2 regions of the Spirillospora sp. NPDC048819 genome follow, and region 1 is predicted to be linked to the other one. Evidence: riboswitches for the same ligand, from Rfam matches in the RefSeq annotation. Region 1 holds a riboswitch; the other holds the start of a gene.
What was found. A riboswitch is a leader RNA that binds a small molecule or an ion and turns the genes downstream of it on or off. The one in region 1 is predicted to bind glycine.
Positions count from the first base shown of each region.

Region 1 (8,317 bases):
ACCACGGGGTGAGACGGGTCACGGCACTCCGGTACCTCGGTACCAAACGACAACCGTCCCAACGGGCTATAGCCGGTCATGGCGAACCGTTCCACACTGGGGTGCGTCAATTAGGGAAAGCACCACGACCGACCAGTAGTTGAGACCGGAGGCACCACGATGTGCCCGCACCAGCCGCCTTGTCCCGCACACACTGCACCCGACCGCGACGCCGCCCGGACGCTGATCTCGCACCCCGAGCAGGGGTGGAGCCTGCTGTGCAACGGCGTCGTGCTCTTCGAGGACACCGGTGAGCTGCTGCCCGACGGGGGAGTCATCGCACCGCACCGGCCGACGGACCTGCAGGCTCCGTCCGCCGCTTGAACGGGGTCTCCACGGGGGACTAGTTCGAACGGACGATCATCCTCGGGGGCACGGCCACCTGCCCGAAGTCTCTGGGCCCGCACCGGGCCCGGAGCAGATCCGCTACTCCCGGCCGCCCGTCCGCACCGGACGGGCCGCCCATCTCCGCAGCCACGGCTCCGCCGCCCTCCCGACCGCGGCGGGGTCCCGGTTCAGATCGTGGCGCTCCCCCGCCAGCACCGCGACGTGCGCCGCGTCCGCCGCGTCCGGGACCCCGAACGGGTCACGGTCGCCGTTGACGACGAGGACCTCCACCCCCGCCGAACGCAGCTCCTCCACCCGGGTCTTCTCCGGGTTGCGCGGCGGGCGGAGCGGGAAGGCCAGCGCCAGAACGCCCGCCGCCCCGGCGGCGGCCGCCGTCCTGCACGCCACCCGGGCGCCGTTGCTCCGTCCGCCCTGAACCAGGGGGACGTCCCCGAACCCGTCCCGCACCACGCCGACGATCTCCAGCCACGCCTCGTCCTGCTTGGCCGCGGGGCCCGGCGCGCGCCGCCCGGCGAGCCGGAACGGCTGCATCACCCGCGCGACGGCGCCGCCCAGGCCGAGGGCGGTCTCCCGCACGGCCAGCAGGTCGGGCGCGTCCACTCCCCCATTCGACCCGTGCGTCAGCACCAGCAGGAACGCCGGATCGGCCACCTCGTCCAGCGTCACCTCCGCCGGCCCGTGCACGGTCGCGATCTCCATGCCGCCACGGTAGCCGCCCGCCCGAACGGTCATTGCGGCAGACTCTCCCTATGGAGAAGATGACCGACAGTGAGTGGCGCGCCTTCGTCTCCGAGGGAACCCGCACCGGCAAGGCGGGCGTCATCCGTAAGGACGGGGCGCCGCACGTCACGCCGATCTGGTTCGTCCTCGACGGCGACGACGTGGTGTTCAACACCTCCCGCAACACCGTCAAGGGCCGCGCCCTGGCCCGCGACCCGCGCGTCTCCATCTGCGTGGACGACCAGACGCCGCCGTACTCCTACGTCCTGATGCAGGCCGAGGCGTCCCTCATCGAGGACCTCGAGGAGATGCGCCGCTGGGCCACCGCCATCGGCGGCCGCTACATGGGCGAAGAACGCGCCGAAGAGTTCGGGGCCCGCAACGCCGTCCCCACCGAGTACCTCGTCCGCGCCCGCATCACCAAGGTCGTCGCCGAACGCGCCATCGCCCACTGACGGGCGCGCGGTTCACGCGTCGGGCCAGTCGGGGACGGGCGTGCCCAGGGCGAGGCGGAGCCGCTCGGCGAAGCTCTCGTGCAGCAGCGGACCCCACGCGTAGTCGCTCGGGACCCGCACCGCCCTGCCGAGCACCTCGTGCGTCTCGCCCGGCCGCCGCTCGGCGTACCGGACGGCGAGCAGCGCGTACATGTGGTCGAGGGCGCCGAACGCCTCACCGGTGAGCGCGGGGAGCGTCCCGTCCGACACGGCCTGCTCCAGGACGGGCTCCCACCACAGGTCGGCGGGGTCGCCGTCCTCCTCGCCGTCGCCGAAGTCGCGGCGCAGCCGCGCCCGGACCTGCCCGGCGGTGCCCGGGTCGGCCAGCCCCCGCCGCCACACCTCGCCCGCCTCGGCGGCGCGTCCCCGCAGCGGCAGCGTCCGCGCCAGCAGCTCGGTGGCCAGCGGCCCCACCTCCGGGTCGGGCGGCTCCTCCCCCAGCGCCGCGCCGAACGCGCCGATCGCCTGATCGAGGTAGGAGATGCCGAGCGCCACGGCGAGCCGCGCGTAGGCGTACGGGGCGGTGCCCCGGTCGATCAGCCTGAGCCCGGCGGCGAGGATCCGCTGGGCGCGCGCGGGGTCGCCGCGCTCCAGCAGCCGCTGGGCCAGGTCGTGCGCGGCGGGCGGCCCGTACTCGGCGTCACCGGTCCCGATCACCGCCTCCCAGTGCTCGCGCGCCTCCTCGAACTCGCCGGCGTCGTCGGCGATCCTGGCGAGCGCCAGGTGGGCGGGCGGAAGGTAAGCGGCGTTGCCGAAGTCGACCACGACCCGCCAGGCGGGCGCCGCCCTGCCGTGCTCACCGGCCCGCTCGTGCGTGAGGGCCAGATGGTAGGCGGCGCGGGGCCCGTACTCGGGGTCCCCGGTGGCGATCGCGGCCCGGTCCGCCTCCCGCGCCCCGTCCACGTCGCCGGAATCGTCGAGGACGACGGCCAGCCCCAGCGCCGCCTGCGCCCGGCAGGGCGTCTCACCGAGCGCGAGCACCTTCCCGAACAGCAGCGCCGCCCGCTCCGCCTCACCGCTCTCGGCGAGGCTCCGCGCCTCCTCGCACAACTGCGCCGGGTCGTCGGACACACGCTCCGGTGACTCGCTCATCGATCTGCCCTCTGGGGGTCGGGGTCGCCGGAAAGCCTAGCGATCCGCCCCTTCCAGGTCTCGCGACGACACCCGAAATCCCACCAAGATCACACATCCGCTCCCCCCCGACCCCCGCCTCCCACACCACGGATCGTGCGGCCGGAGGCGCCCCAGGCGCCGGAGGTCGCACGACCCGACGAGCCGGGCGACCGCAGCGACACGTCACAGACCTGCAGGGTCACAACTAAGCGAAACCGTGGCGTGAGGATCGACCGGCTCGTGACGGGGGTTCCAGGGGGTCGCCCCCCTGGGAGACCCGCGTTCACTCCTCGAAGGCGTCGGGGGGTGGGCAGGAGCAGATGAGGTTGCGGTCGCCGTAGGCCTGGTCGATGCGGCGGACGGGCGGCCAGTACTTGTCGTCGCGGAGGGCGGGGACGGGGTAGGCGGCCTCCTGGCGGGTGTAGGCGTGCTTCCAGTCGTCGGAGACCAGGCAGGCGGCGGTGTGCGGGGCGTTCTTGAGGGGGTTGTCCTCGCGGTCGTAGCCGCCGTCGGCGACGCGCCGGATCTCGCGGCGGATCTCGATCATGGCGTCGCAGAACCGGTCGAGTTCGGCGAGGTCCTCGGACTCGGTCGGTTCGATCATCAGGGTGCCGGCGACGGGGAACGACAGGGTCGGGGCGTGGAAGCCGTAGTCGATGAGGCGCTTGGCGACGTCCTCGGCGGTGATCCCGGTCTCCTTCGTGATCTTGCGGAGGTCGGCGATGCACTCGTGGGCGACGAGGCCGTTGCGGCCGGTGTACAGGATCGGGTAGTGCGGCGCGAGGCGGGCGGCGAGGTAGTTGGCGCCGACGATCGCGCCCTCGGTGGCGGCGCGCAGGCCGTCCGGGCCCATCATCGCGATGTACGCCCACGAGATCGGCAGGATGCCCGCCGAGCCCCACGGCGCCGCGGAGATGGGGCCGACGCCCGTCTCCGGGCCGGCCTCCGCGCGGAGCGGGTGGTTCGGCAGGAAGGGGGCCAGGTGCTCGCGGACGCCGATCGGGCCGACGCCGGGGCCGCCGCCGCCGTGCGGGATGCAGAACGTCTTGTGCAGGTTGAGGTGCGAGACGTCCGAGCCGAACTCGCCGGGGCGGGCGAGGCCGACGAGCGCGTTGAGGTTGGCGCCGTCCACGTAGACCTGGCCGCCCGCCTCGTGCACGGCCGCGCACACGTCGGTGATCGTCTCCTCGAAGACGCCGTGCGTCGAGGGGTAGGTCACCATGATCGCGGCGAGCCGGCCGCCATGCTCGTCGATCTTGGCGTGCAGGTCGTCGAGGGCGACGTTGCCGCCCTCGTCGCACTTCACGACGACGACGCGCATCCCGGCCATGACGGCGCTGGCGGCGTTGGTGCCGTGCGCGGACGACGGGATCAGGCACACGTCCCGGTGCCGCTCGCCGCGGGAGGCGTGGTAGCCGCGGATGGCGAGCAGGCCGGCGAGCTCCCCCTGCGAGCCGGCGTTCGGCTGGACGGAGACCTCGGCGTACCCGGTGATCTCGGCGAGCGCGCGCTCCAGTTCGCCGATCAGCTCGACGTAGCCCGCGGCCTGGTCGACGGGGGCGAACGGGTGGATGTCCGCGAACTCCGGCCAGGTGACCGGCTCCATCTCGGCGGTGGCGTTCAGCTTCATCGTGCAGGAGCCGAGCGGGATCATGGACCGGTCGAGCGCGATGTCCTTGTCCTGGAGCCTGCGCAGGTAGCGCAGCATCGCGGTCTCGGAGCGGTGCGCGTGGAAGACCGGGTGGGTCAGGTAGGGGCTCTCGCGGCGCAGCGCGTCCGGGAACGCCTCGGCCGCGTCCGCGGCGCCGGCCGCCGGGACGCCGAACGCGTCCAGGACGGCGGTGACGTGCCCGGGCAGCGTCGTCTCGTCGCAGGCGATCCCCACGTGGTCGGCGTCCGCGGGCCGCAGGTTGATCCCGCGTTCGCGGGCCGCGGCGACGACCTCCGCGGCGCGGCCGGGGACGCGGGCGAGGACGGTGTCGAAGAACGCGTCGTGGACGATCTCCACGCCGCCGGCGCGCAGCCCGGCGGCGATCTCGGCGGCGCGGCGGTGGGTCCGCTGGGCGATCGCGGCGAGCCCCTCGGGCCCGTGGTAGACGGCGTACATGCTCGCCATGACGGCGAGGAGGACCTGCGCGGTGCAGATGTTGCTGGTGGCCTTCTCGCGCCGGATGTGCTGCTCGCGGGTCTGCAGCGCGAGCCGGTGCGCGGGGGCGCCGGCGGCGTCGACGGACACGCCGACGAGCCGCCCGGGGAGCTGGCGCTGGATGCCCTCGCCGACCGCCATGTAGCCGGCGTGCGGGCCGCCGAAGCCGTACGGGACGCCGAACCGCTGCGTCGAGCCCACGGCGATGTCGGCGCCGGACTCCCCCGGCGGACGCAGCAGCGTCAGCGCGAGCAGGTCGGCGGCGACGACGACCTTGGCGCCGCGGTCGTGCGCCTGCCCGATGACCGGTTCCAGGTCGCGGACGGCGCCGGACGCGCCCGGGTACTGCAGCAGCACCCCGAAGAAGTCGCCCTCGGGCAGGCCGCCGGCCAGGTCGGCGGTGACGACCTCGATGCCGAGCGGGACCGCCCGCGTCCGCACGACCTCGATCGTCTGCGGGAGGGCGTCGGCGTCGACGAGGAACGTCCCGGGCTCCTTGCGCCTGGAGACGCGGTGGGCGAGGGCCATCGCCTCGGCGGCGGCGGTGCCCTCGTCCAGCATGGACGCGTTCGCGACCGGCAGGCCCGTCAGGTCGGCGACCACGGTCTGGAAGTTCAGCAGGGCTTCGAGGCGCCCCTGGGAGATCTCCGGCTGGTACGGGGTGTAGGCGGTGTACCAGCCGGGGTTCTCCATGACGTTGCGCAGGATGACGGCCGGGGTGATCGTGCCGTGGTAGCCGAGGCCGATCATGGACGTCAGCACGGTGTTGCGGGCGGCGAGTTCCCGGAGCCGGTCCAGCGCGGCGGTCTCGCTCAGCGCGGGCGGCAGGTCCAGCGGCCGGGACGTGCGGATCGCCGCGGGCACCGCGTCGTCGATGAGCGCCTCGATGCCGGAGTAGCCGATGACGGCGAGCATCCGGGCCTGGTCGTCCGGGGAAGGGCCGACGTGCCGGTCGGCGAACGTGGAACGGGGATGCTGCGGCGAGGCCACGGGGGCGAAGAACTGGGCGGTCATGGAGAGCCTCCTGGCTGCTGCGATGCTCAGGTCCGCCGCCGGTGCGGGCCGGCGGCCGGTCTCCCCCTCTGTCATCGGCACCTGAGAGCTTCACCCGCGCGGCGGGGTTTCCCCTTCGGTGAGCCGCCCTTCCCCGCGTGCGGGGACCGACGCCTGCTTTCCAGAGGTGCCTCGCCCGGCGGTCCTTTTGCCTGAGAGGTTCCGGGGAGGTTGCCCCTTCGGCGCCCCACGCTGGCGGCGTGGGGTCTCTCCCGCACAGGGTCGACGGCATGTCCTGGACGAACCCTACCCAAATCCGGGCGCCGCGATCGCCGCGCCCCGCCCGGCGCGGGCGCCCCTGCGGGCGAACCGCTTTACCAATGAGTAGGATGTGAAGGGCTGACCTGGGAGGTAACGGGCCTCGGGGCCTCAGGACGGAGATGGGGCTGCGGGTGCACACGCGACGGCCGGACGGCCGCCGGCCGCTCGACGGCGCGCCGCCGGTTCTGGGACGCTGATCACGATGACGGATGGTCAGGGCGGCGGTACGGCGTGACGCAGACCCACGACGACACGGTGCGTCCCCGGCAGGGCGAGGCGGCCGGTGTGCCCGTCGACGAGCCCGCCCAGCCGGACCGGATCCGCCGCCCGTCGGACGCGATCAGGTTCGCGGCGTCGGTGACCGGCCTCGCGGCGGTGATGCTGCTGGTGTCGTTCGCGCAGGAGACGACGCACGGCCTGCACGCCGACATCCAGGAGGGCACCGCGCACGCGCCCTGGATGCTGCTGTCGCTGGCCACGCTGATCTCCAGCTTCGGCGTGCTGGCCGTGCCGATCGCGTTCGGCATCGAGCGGCTGTTCCACAAGGACGGGACGCGCGTCGCGATCGCGCTGCTGGCCGCCATGATCGCGTTCGGGATCACGGTCGGGCTGGACGACCTCGTGGTGCGGGCGGCGCCCGGCGGCGTCCTGGACTCGCTGATCTGGGGCGGCACGGAGACGGCCCCGATCCACACCGACATCGCCCCCGTGATCGCGTTCGTCAGCGCGGTCGGGATGGCCGGGCGCGCCCGGTGGCAGGCCGCGACCTGGACGATGATCGGGCTGGCGGCGCTGACGGGCCTCACCGCCAACTACGCCTCGGTGTCCGCGCTGGCGGCCACCTTCTTCCTCGGCCGCGCCATCGGGCACGGCACCCTGTACGCGGTCGGCACGCCGAACCCGCGTCCCACGGGCATGGCGGTCGTGGCGGCGCTCGAACGGCTCGGGCTGCGCCCGAAGCGCGCCGCGCGCCTGGACGACCCGGCGGGCGGCGCGGAGGAGACCCGACGGTACGGCGTCGTCCTCGCCCCCTGCCCCGTCGACGGGGAGGGGGACGGCGGCGCCGCGCGGCTCCCGGCGCGGCGCGGCGGCCGCGGCGAATGGGACCTCGAACTCCGCGTCCTGGACCGCGACCAGCAGACCGCGGGGCTGCTGTACCGCGTCTGGCGGCTGCTGCGGCTGCGGTCCACGACGACCGGGCGGGCGCTGCGGTCCCTGCGCAGGTCACTGGAGCAGGAGTCGCTGATGGCCTACGCGGTGGACGCCGCGGGCGCCCGGACCCCCCGCCTGGTCGGCACCTCGGAGGTCGGCACGGAGGCGGCGCTGCTGGCCTTCGAGCACGTGCCGGGGCGGCGGCTCACGGACGTCCCCGGCGAGGACATCACCGATGCGCTGCTGACGGACGTGTGGCGGCAGTTCCGCTCACTGCAGGCGGGCCGGCTGGCGCACCGGCGGCTGCAGGACGAGGCGATCGTGGTCGGCGCCGACGGCCGCGCCTACATCACCGACCTGCGGTCCGGGGAGACCGCGGCGGGCGACCTGGCGCTGCGGCTCGACCTGGCGCAGCTGCTGACGACGCTCGCGCTGCGGGCGGGGCCGGAGCGGGCGGTCCGCACCGCCGCGTCGGTGCTGGGCGGCGAGGCCCTGGCCGCCGCGGTGCCGCTGCTGCAGCGGGTGGCGCTGTCGAGGACGACCCGGACGGCGCTGCGGAGCGACCGGGACCTGCTGACCCGCATCCGGGAGCAGATCGTCCGGCTGAAGCCGGAGACGGAGGTCGCGCCGGCCAGGCTGGAGCGGTTCCGGCCCCGGACGATCTTCAGCATCGTGGCGCTGTCGATCGCGGCCTACATCGTCATCCCGCAGGTGGCGAGCCTGGACGTGGCGACCATGGCGTCCGCGGCGAGCTGGCACTGGGCCCTGGCCGCGCTGGGCGCGGCGGCCCTCACCTACGTCGCCGCGGCGCTCATGCTGATGGGGTTCGTGCCGGAGCGGCTGCCGCTGGGGCGGACGGTGCTGGTCCAGGTCGCCGCGTCGTTCGTGAAGCTGGTGGCGCCGGCGGCCGTGGGCGGTGTCGCCGTCAACACCCGCTATCTGCAGCGCTCGGGTCTGCGGCCGGGCCTGGCGGTGGCGAGCGTCGGCGCGT
Region 1 covers NZ_JBEZGN010000043.1:2,282-10,598, forward strand. Annotated here, with positions in the region: gene AB0C35_RS38805 (DUF5999 family protein) at 160-363, shown strand; gene AB0C35_RS38810 (alpha/beta family hydrolase) at 466-1,086, opposite strand; gene AB0C35_RS38815 (PPOX class F420-dependent oxidoreductase) at 1,137-1,562, shown strand; gene AB0C35_RS38820 (tetratricopeptide repeat protein) at 1,575-2,693, opposite strand; gene gcvP (aminomethyl-transferring glycine dehydrogenase) at 2,998-5,874, opposite strand; glycine riboswitch at 5,936-6,043, opposite strand; glycine riboswitch at 6,044-6,138, opposite strand; gene AB0C35_RS38830 (lysylphosphatidylglycerol synthase transmembrane domain-containing protein) at 6,406-8,317, shown strand, end outside.

Region 2 (8,317 bases), on a different contig from region 1:
CCACGATCATCTTGGGACGGTGCTCGGCCGCGAGGGACGCCACCTCGTCCATGTCGACCAGGCCGTCCTCCGCGCGGACGTGGTAGGGCACCACGTTCAGCGTCTTGCCGGAGTAGTTCAGCCGCATCCCGTGGGTGAGGTGCCCGCCGTGCGCGAGGTCGAGGCCGAGGATCGTGTCGCCGTGCTGGAGCATCGCGAAGTACACGGCCGTGTTGGCCTGCGCGCCGCTGTGCGGCTGGACGTTCGCGTGCTCGGCGCCGAACAGCGACTTGGCGCGGTCGATGGCGAGCTGCTCGGTGACGTCGACGTGCTCGCAGCCGCCGTAGTAGCGCCGGCCGGGGTAGCCCTCGGCGTACTTGTTGGTGAGGACGGAGCCCTGCGCCTCCAGGACGGAGACCGGCGCGAAGTTCTCCGAGGCGATCATCTCGAGGGTGGACTGCTGCCGCCTGAGCTCGGCGGCGACGGCCGCGGCGACCTCCGGGTCGGCCGTGGCGAGCGAATCGTTCAGGCTCAAGATCAGCTCTCCTCGATCAGCTTGTCGTAGGCGGCGGAGTCGAGCAGGTCGCCCGGCTCCTCGGAGATGCGGACCTTGAAGATCCAGCCCTCGCCGTACGGGTCGTCGTTGATGACCTTGGGCTCGTCCACCACCGAGCCGTTGATCGCGGTGATCTCGCCGCTGACGGGGGAGTAGATGTCGCTGACGGACTTGGTCGACTCGATCTCGCCGCAGGGCTCGCCCGCCTCGACGGCGTCGCCCTCGGACGGCTGCAGCTCGAGGTAGACGATCTCCCCGAGGGCGTCGGCGGCGTGCGCGGTGATGCCGATGGTGACGATGCCGTCCTCGCCACCGAGGCCGGACACCCACTCGTGCTCTTCGCTGTAGCGGAGCTGCTCCGGAACGCTCACGATCACTTCTTTCTCTCTCAGGAACGCTTGTAGAACGGCAGGGACACCACGTCCACCGGCTCCTGCCGGCCGCGGACGTCCACCGCGAGGTCCGTCTCCTCGACGCCGCTGTCGAGGTACGCCAAGGCGATCGGCGTGCCCAGTGTGGGCGACGGGGCGCCGCTCGTCACGATCCCGCACGGCGTGCCGCCGGACGTGACGACCTGATACCCCTTGCGCGGCGCGCGACGCCCGCGCGCGACAAGTCCCACGAGCCTACGGCCCGGCGGGGTCTGCGCCTGCGCCGCCAGGGCGGTCTTCCCGACGAAGTCGCCCGCCTTGTCCAGCTTCACGATCCGGCCGAGGCCCGCCTCGAACGGCGTGGTCTCGGCGGTCAGCTCGTTGCCGTACAGCGGCATGCCCGCTTCGAGACGCAGCGAGTCGCGCGCGGCCAGCCCGGCGGGGACGACGCCGTCCACCCCGGCGAGCGCCTTCCACACCGCGACGGCGTCGGACGCGTCGACGAACAGCTCGAAGCCGTCCTCGCCGGTGTACCCGGTGCGGGCGATGAGGGCGTCGACGCCCGCGACCCGCCCGGCGAGGACCGCGTAGTACTTGAGGTCGCCGACGGCCGCGTCGGTGAACCCTTCGAGAATTTCCTGGGAACGGGGACCCTGCAGCGCGATCAGGCCGTAGGCGCCGGAGCGGTCCTCGACGGCCGCCTCGAAGGCCGCGGCCCGTTCGGTCAGCGCCTCCCGCACGACATCGGTGTTGGCGGCGTTCGCGACGACCATCCAGGTGGCGTCGGCGAGCCGGTAGACGATCACGTCGTCGAGGACGCCGCCGTCCTGCCCGCAGACCATCGTGTAGCGGGCCTTGCCCACCGGCATCGACGCGAGGTTGCCGACCAGCGCGAAGTCGAGCGCCGCGCCCGCCCCCGGCCCGGAGACGAAGATCTCCCCCATGTGCGACAGGTCGAACAGCCCCGCTCCGGTGCGGACGGCCTGGTGCTCGGCGGTCTCGCTCGCGTAGCGCAGCGGCATCAGGTGGCCGGCGAAGTCGACGAGGTTCGCGCCGAGGTCCTGGTGGACGTCGTACAGCGGCGTCTTCTTCGCGGTCGGTTCGGCGGACATCGGATCGGCTCCTTCGTCACGGGCGCGTGTGGTCCATCGTCCCACTCGCGCACCGGGCGGTTCGGTGCCTCCCCCTCTGTCATCGGCGCCTGAGAGATTCACCCGCCACCGGGGCGGGCTTTCACCTTCGGCGGGGGACCGGGTCCCCGCTTTCCAGAGGTCGCCGTACCCGTGCGGTCCATGGGCCTGAGAGGTTCCGGGGAGGATTTGCTCCTTCGGCGTCCCTGGCCGGCTGCGAGGGACTCTCCCGCACGGGATCATCGGCGTCCAGCATCCTAGGGCATCGCCCCCGACGCCGCGAGGGTCAGCGCGGCGCCGTGGGCGGGGATTCCGACAGCGCCTTCATGCACGTGCGCAGGGCCGTCATCCGCTTCTTGATGTCCTGCTCGGTCGGGGTGGACGTCGGGTGCGGGCTCGGCAGCTCCACCCCCTGCTTGCGCATGCAGTCGCTGAACGCCTTGGCCGCCTCCGACTGCGGGGGCGGCGACGGCAGGACCGTGTTCCCCTGACCGGACGAAGCGGACGACGGCGCGGGCGGCGACGTCTCCGCGGCCCCGCCACCGCCGTCGTCGGAGCCGCCGCATCCGCCTGCGCCGAGAGCGAGCACCAACGCCAGGACCGCTATATGACCGCGCTTCAAGGCAGAACCTCCGTGCACCGGGGTGGGGGCGCCATGGTCGCAGGCGAAGCGTCCCGGGAATAGCGCGGAGTGTGCCAATCCCGGGCGCCCCGCTTAGCAGCACACCTCAAAACGGGGTCGCGAATGGCCCCGGCAGCCTTGCGCGGTGGTTCAACCAAATCGGAGCCTGTGACGTACTCTGAGTTGGTTGCTGTTGACCACCCCCCGGTGAGCGGGGTGCATGAACCGGAGGGGCTAGCCGCATGGCATACCTGGCTGGAGCGTTGATTCTGTTCTTCGGCCTGCTGGTGTCCATCGCGCTGCACGAGCTCGGGCACTTCTCGTTCGCCAAGCTGTTCAAGGTGCGGACCACCCAGTTCATGGTCGGGTTCGGGCCCACGATGTGGTCGTGGCGCCGCGGCGAGACCGAGTACGGGATCAAATGGATTCCGCTCGGCGGCTACATCCGGATGATCGGGATGCTGCCACCGCGCAAAGGAGACGCCCCGGGCACGATCCGGCAGGCCAGCACCGGCCCGTTCCAGGGGCTCATCGAGTCCGCGCGCGGGGTGGCGCTGGAGGAGGTCCGGCCGGGCGACGAGGACCGCGTCTTCTACGGCAAGAAGTGGTGGCAGAAGCTGCTGATCATGTCCGGCGGGCCCGCGATGAACCTGCTGCTGGCGGTGGTCTTCTTCGCGATCCTGCTGATGGGCATCGGCACGAACCAGCCGCAGCCGGTGATCCGGGAGGTCGCCCAGTGCATGGTGCCGGCGAGCCAGTCCGAGCTCACCGAGTGCCCGGCGAACGCCGCGCCGACCCCGGCGAAGCAGGTCGGGCTGCAGGCCGGTGACCAGATCGTCGTGTTCGACGGCAAGAAGATCGACGACTACCGGGAGCTGCAGGAGCTGATCCGCGGGGCGGGCGGCCAGACCGTGCCGATGACCGTCGAACGCGGCGGGCAGGACGTGAAGCTCAACGTCCCGATCACCCGCAACCAGATGTACCACCTGGAGGACCGGGAACGGATCGTCGAGGTCGGGTTCCTCGGCATCACGCCGACCAGCGCCGTCGAGCGGCAGGGCCCCGGCGCGGTCGCGAGCACGATGGGCGACCTGACCGCCCGCACCGCGGGAGCGCTGGTGCGGATGCCGGAGAAGATGGTCGGCATCTGGGAGGCGGCGTTCGGCGGGGAGAAGCGCGACCCGAACGGGCCGATCGGGGTCGTCGGCGTCAGCCGGATCGGCGGGGACGTGGCCGCGTCCGACACCCTCACCGGCGCCGAGAAGGTCTCCTACTTCGTGATGCTGCTCGGGTCGCTGAACCTCGCGGTCGGGATGTTCAACCTCGTCCCGCTGCTGCCGCTGGACGGCGGGCACATCGCCGGCGCCCTCCTGGAGGCGATCAAGAAGGCGTTCGCCAAGCTCTTCCGCAGGCCCGACCCCGGCTATGTGGACGTCGCCAAGGCGTTGCCGGTGACCTATGTGATGGCGGCCGTCCTGATCGTCATGGGCGGGCTGCTCATCTACGCCGACCTCGTCAACCCCGTCCGGTTCACGGGTTAGCGGGCAACGCGCCGGTCTTCAGGAAGCCGTCCAGCGCGGCGAGGTAGGGCTCTATGTCCAGGCCCTGCTCGGCCAGCCACGCGTCCGACCCGTAGGTCCCGGTGTAGCGTTCGGCGCCGTCGCAGATCAGCGTGACGACGCTGCCGCGCTCCCCGTTCGCCCGCATCTGCGCGATCAGCACCGCCGCGCCCCACATGTTGGTGCCGGTCGAGCCGCCGACGTCGCGGCCGGTGACCTCGCTCGTCCAGCGCATCGCCGCGACGGACGCCGCGTCCGGCACCCGGATCATCCGGTCGATGACCGTCGGCAGGAAGGACGGCTCGACGCGGGGACGCCCGATGCCCTCGATCCGCGAGCCCGCCGCCGTCCGCTCCGGGTCCCCGTCGGCGAACGAGCCGAAGAACGCCGACCCCTCCGGGTCGACGACCGCGAGCCGCGTCTGGAACCGCCGGTACCGCGCGTACCGGCCGATCGTCGCGGACGTCCCGCCGGTGCCCGCGCCGACCACCACCCAGGACGGCTCGGGGAACCGCTCCAGCCGCATCTGCTCGAAGATCGACTCGGCGATGTTGTTGTTGCCGCGCCAGTCCGTGGCCCGCTCGGCGTAGGTGAACTGGTCCATGAAGTGCCCGCCGCACTCGGCCGCGAGCCGCCGCGACTCGTCGTAGATCGACGACGGGTCGTCCACCAGATGGCAGCGGCCGCCGTGGAACTCGATGAGCTGGATCTTCTCCGGGCTGGTGGACGCCGGCATCACCGCGACGAACGGCAGCCCGAGCAGCCGCGCGAAGTACGCCTCCGACACCGCCGTCGACCCGCTGGACGCCTCGATGATCGTCGTGTCGGCGCGGATCCAGCCGTTCGCCAGCCCGTACAGGAACAGCGACCGCGCGAGCCGGTGTTTGAGGGAACCGGTGGGGTGGACGGACTCGTCCTTCAGATACAGGTCGATGCCCCACTCCGGCGGCAGCGGGAACACGTGCAGGTGCGTGTCGGCGCTGCGGTTGGCGTCGGCGTCGACGAGCCGGACGGCCTCGGAAATCCACGCCCGGTACCCGGGGTCGCAACGGTCCTCGATGCGGGTCACGGCGGGTTTCTCCTCGGATCGTCGCTGATCGGCCGCGTCCCACGATATCCGTGCATGTCACCGGGCATGATGGAGGCTGCGGGGGGCAGATGATCGAGATGTTCGACGCGCGCATCGTGGAGACCGGGCGGCTGCCGCTGTTCGGTTTCTTCGTCGCGTTCATGATCACTTTTGTGCTGACGCGGGTGAACGTCCGGCTGATCCGCTCGAACGTGCGGTGGTTCCGGAACGTGACCGCCGGCGACGTGCACATCCACCATGTCGTGTTCGGCGTCGTGCTGATGCTGGCGGGCGGCGTGGCGAGCCTCGCCGTCCCCGACGCGCTCGTCGGCCTCGACCTGGCGGCGGCCGTCGTGTTCGGGATGGGCTCCGCCCTCGTCCTGGACGAGTTCGCGCTGATCCTGCACCTCAGCGACGTCTACTGGACGGAGAAGGGCCGCGCGTCCGTCGACGCCGTCTTCGTCGCCATCGCGGTGACGGGGCTGCTGCTGCTTGGCGTCCACCCGCTCGGCTACGCGACCCTCGGCCTGGATCCCGCCGACTCCATGTCCCCGGTCTATGTCGCGTTCCTCGTCGTCAACCTCGCCCTCGCCGTGCTCACGCTGCTGAAGGGCAAGATCTGGACCGGGCTCATCGGCCTGTTCGTCCCCGCCCTCCTGATCATCGGCGCGATCCGGGTGGCGCGGCCCGGCTCGCCCTGGTCGCGCTGGCGGTACGACCGGGAGTCGCGCCGGTACCAGCGGGCCGTCCGGCGGGAGAAGTCGATCCGCCGGCCGCTCATCCGCGGCAAGATCTGGGTGCAGGAGTTCATCGCGGGACGCCACGACCTCATCCCGCCCGAGCTGCTGCAACGCCGCAACGAGGCCACCGAGCGCGCCCGCCGCCGGCGCCTCGCCCGAGTGCAGCGCAGAGCCGCCGCCCGCGCGGAACGCAAGGCCGCGTCCCCCTCCCGGCGCAAGACCCGCACCTGGGCCGAACGCCGCGCCGAGACGCGCACACGCCGCCGCGCCGTGACCCGCGACGGAAACGCGTCCCGGCTAAGGACACGCGCCGCGTCCAAACGCCGCGACCGCCCACCCGCCCCGGAACGCGACCCCCACCAGGCCCCCGAAGAGGAACCCCCAACCGGCGGCCGCCCCCGAGCCGGCACCCCCACCTGACCACCCCACCCCAACCCCTGACCGGCCCAGCCCATGACCGGCCCAGCGACGGGGGCCGCGCCGGTGCCTGATCGGCCTGGGGCTGGCACCTGGCGTATGACCGGCCCGGCGCATGACAGCCCGCCACTGGCGCATCAGCCGGGGCTTAGTCCATGAGTGGGGCGACGGCGCGGACGGTTTCGATCGTGTCGGCCTCGGTGGCGGACTTGTCGGGGCGGTAGCGCAGGACGCGGGCGAAGCGGAGGGCGATGCCGCCCGGGTAGCGGGGGCTGTGCTGGACGCCGTCGAACGCGATCTCGACGACCAGCTCGGGCCGGACGTGGACCGTCCAGTCGTCCTCGCGCACAGCCAGTTCGCGGAGCCGCTTCGTCTGCCAGGCGAGCAGCTCGTCGGTGAGGCCCTTGAACGTCTTGCCGAGCATGACGAACCCGCCGGTCTCGGGGTCGCGGGCGCCGAGGTGCAGGTTGGACAGCAGCCCCTGCCGGCGGCCGTGCCCCCATTCGACGGCGAGGACGACGAGGTCGAGGGTGTGCCGCGGCTTCACCTTGATCCAGCCCGCGCCGCGCCGCCCGGCCGTGTACGGGGTGTCGAGGGATTTGACCACGACGCCCTCGTGGCCGCGCGCGACCGCCTCGTCGAAGACCTCCTTGGCCCGTGCCGGGTCGGCGGTGACGACCCGGGGCATCCGCAACTCCTCGGGCACGACCCGCGCCAGCGCCTCGTACCGCACCGCACCCTGCGCATCGAGCAGATCGCCCCCGGCACCGCCCCCCGAGGACCGCCCCGCGCCTTCAGGCGTGCCTCCGGCTTCGTTGCCCGCGCCTTCTGTGGCGGGTTCGGTTTCGTCCAGGTATAGGACGTCGAACAGGTATACCGACAGCGGTACCGGTTCGGTGGTCTTGGCGGTCCGTGTGGCGGTGCGGGCGGCGGTGACCTGGAACGGGTGGGGGCGCCCGTCCGGCCGGAGCGCGATCAGCTCGCCGTCGAACACGGCCGCCCGGACGGGCAGTTCCCGCACGGCCGCCACCACCTCGGGCAGCCGGGAGGTGATTTCGTCCAGCGTCCGGGTGAACACCCGCACCTCGCCGTCGGACACGTGGACCTGCGCGCGGATCCCGTCGAGCTTCCACTCGACGGCCGCCTCGGCGTCGAGCTTGCCGAGCGCGTCCTCGATGGACGGGGCGGACGCGGCGAGCATCGGCTTGATGGGCCGCCCGACCTCCAGTGTGAATTCGCGCAGTGCGTCGACGCCGCCGGCGAGGGCGGCGGTGGCGACCGGCCCCAGCGTCCCGCGCAGCATGAGTGCCCGCCGTACCTCGGCGGACGGGATCCGCGCGGCGGCAGCGATCGCCTCGGCCATCACGCCGTCCAGCGCGCCCTGCCGCAGCTCGCCCGCCAGCAGCCTGATCAGGAAGTCCTGCTCGGTGCGGGTGGCGCGGCCGAACAGCGCCGCGAGCAGTTCGCGCCGCCGGGCGACCGAGCCCGGGCCGGAGACCGCGCCGATCTCGGTGAACGCGGCGTCCACCTCCGGGACGGTCAGGGTCGGTTCCGCGGCGGGCGGCGGGATTTCCCGCAGCGACGCGTACCCGACCCCGATCTGGCGTTGCGGCAGCTCACCGGACAGGTAGGCGACGACGGTCGCGGCCTCGCCCGGTTCCGCCGCGCGCAGGCATTCCGCGAGCGCGGATACCTTGGCCTTCCGGCCCGAGGTGCCCGCCACCGCCTGCGACGTCCGCGTGATATCGGCAATAAGCACCCCTCCATTTTGACTGCTCCCCTCCCTGAAGGGAGGGATCGTTGGGGTCCCTCCCGCCATGAGATGTGCGGGGATTCACGGCTCAGGCCGCCTGCTGCCCCGGCGGGGCAGGAGG
Region 2 covers NZ_JBEZGN010000035.1:94,947-103,263, forward strand. Annotated here, with positions in the region: gene glyA (serine hydroxymethyltransferase) at 1-514, opposite strand, end outside; gene gcvH (glycine cleavage system protein GcvH) at 517-906, opposite strand; gene gcvT (glycine cleavage system aminomethyltransferase GcvT) at 924-2,018, opposite strand; glycine riboswitch at 2,183-2,278, opposite strand; gene AB0C35_RS35250 (hypothetical protein) at 2,323-2,658, opposite strand; gene AB0C35_RS35255 (site-2 protease family protein) at 2,901-4,199, shown strand; gene AB0C35_RS35260 (PLP-dependent cysteine synthase family protein) at 4,189-5,286, opposite strand; gene AB0C35_RS35265 (hypothetical protein) at 5,376-6,446, shown strand; gene AB0C35_RS35270 (ATP-dependent DNA ligase) at 6,592-8,202, opposite strand; gene AB0C35_RS35275 (transposase) at 8,285-8,317, opposite strand, start outside.
Region 2: it holds a riboswitch for glycine, as region 1 does, so the genes downstream of both, gcvT (glycine cleavage system aminomethyltransferase GcvT) here and gcvP (aminomethyl-transferring glycine dehydrogenase) in region 1, are expected to answer to the same signal.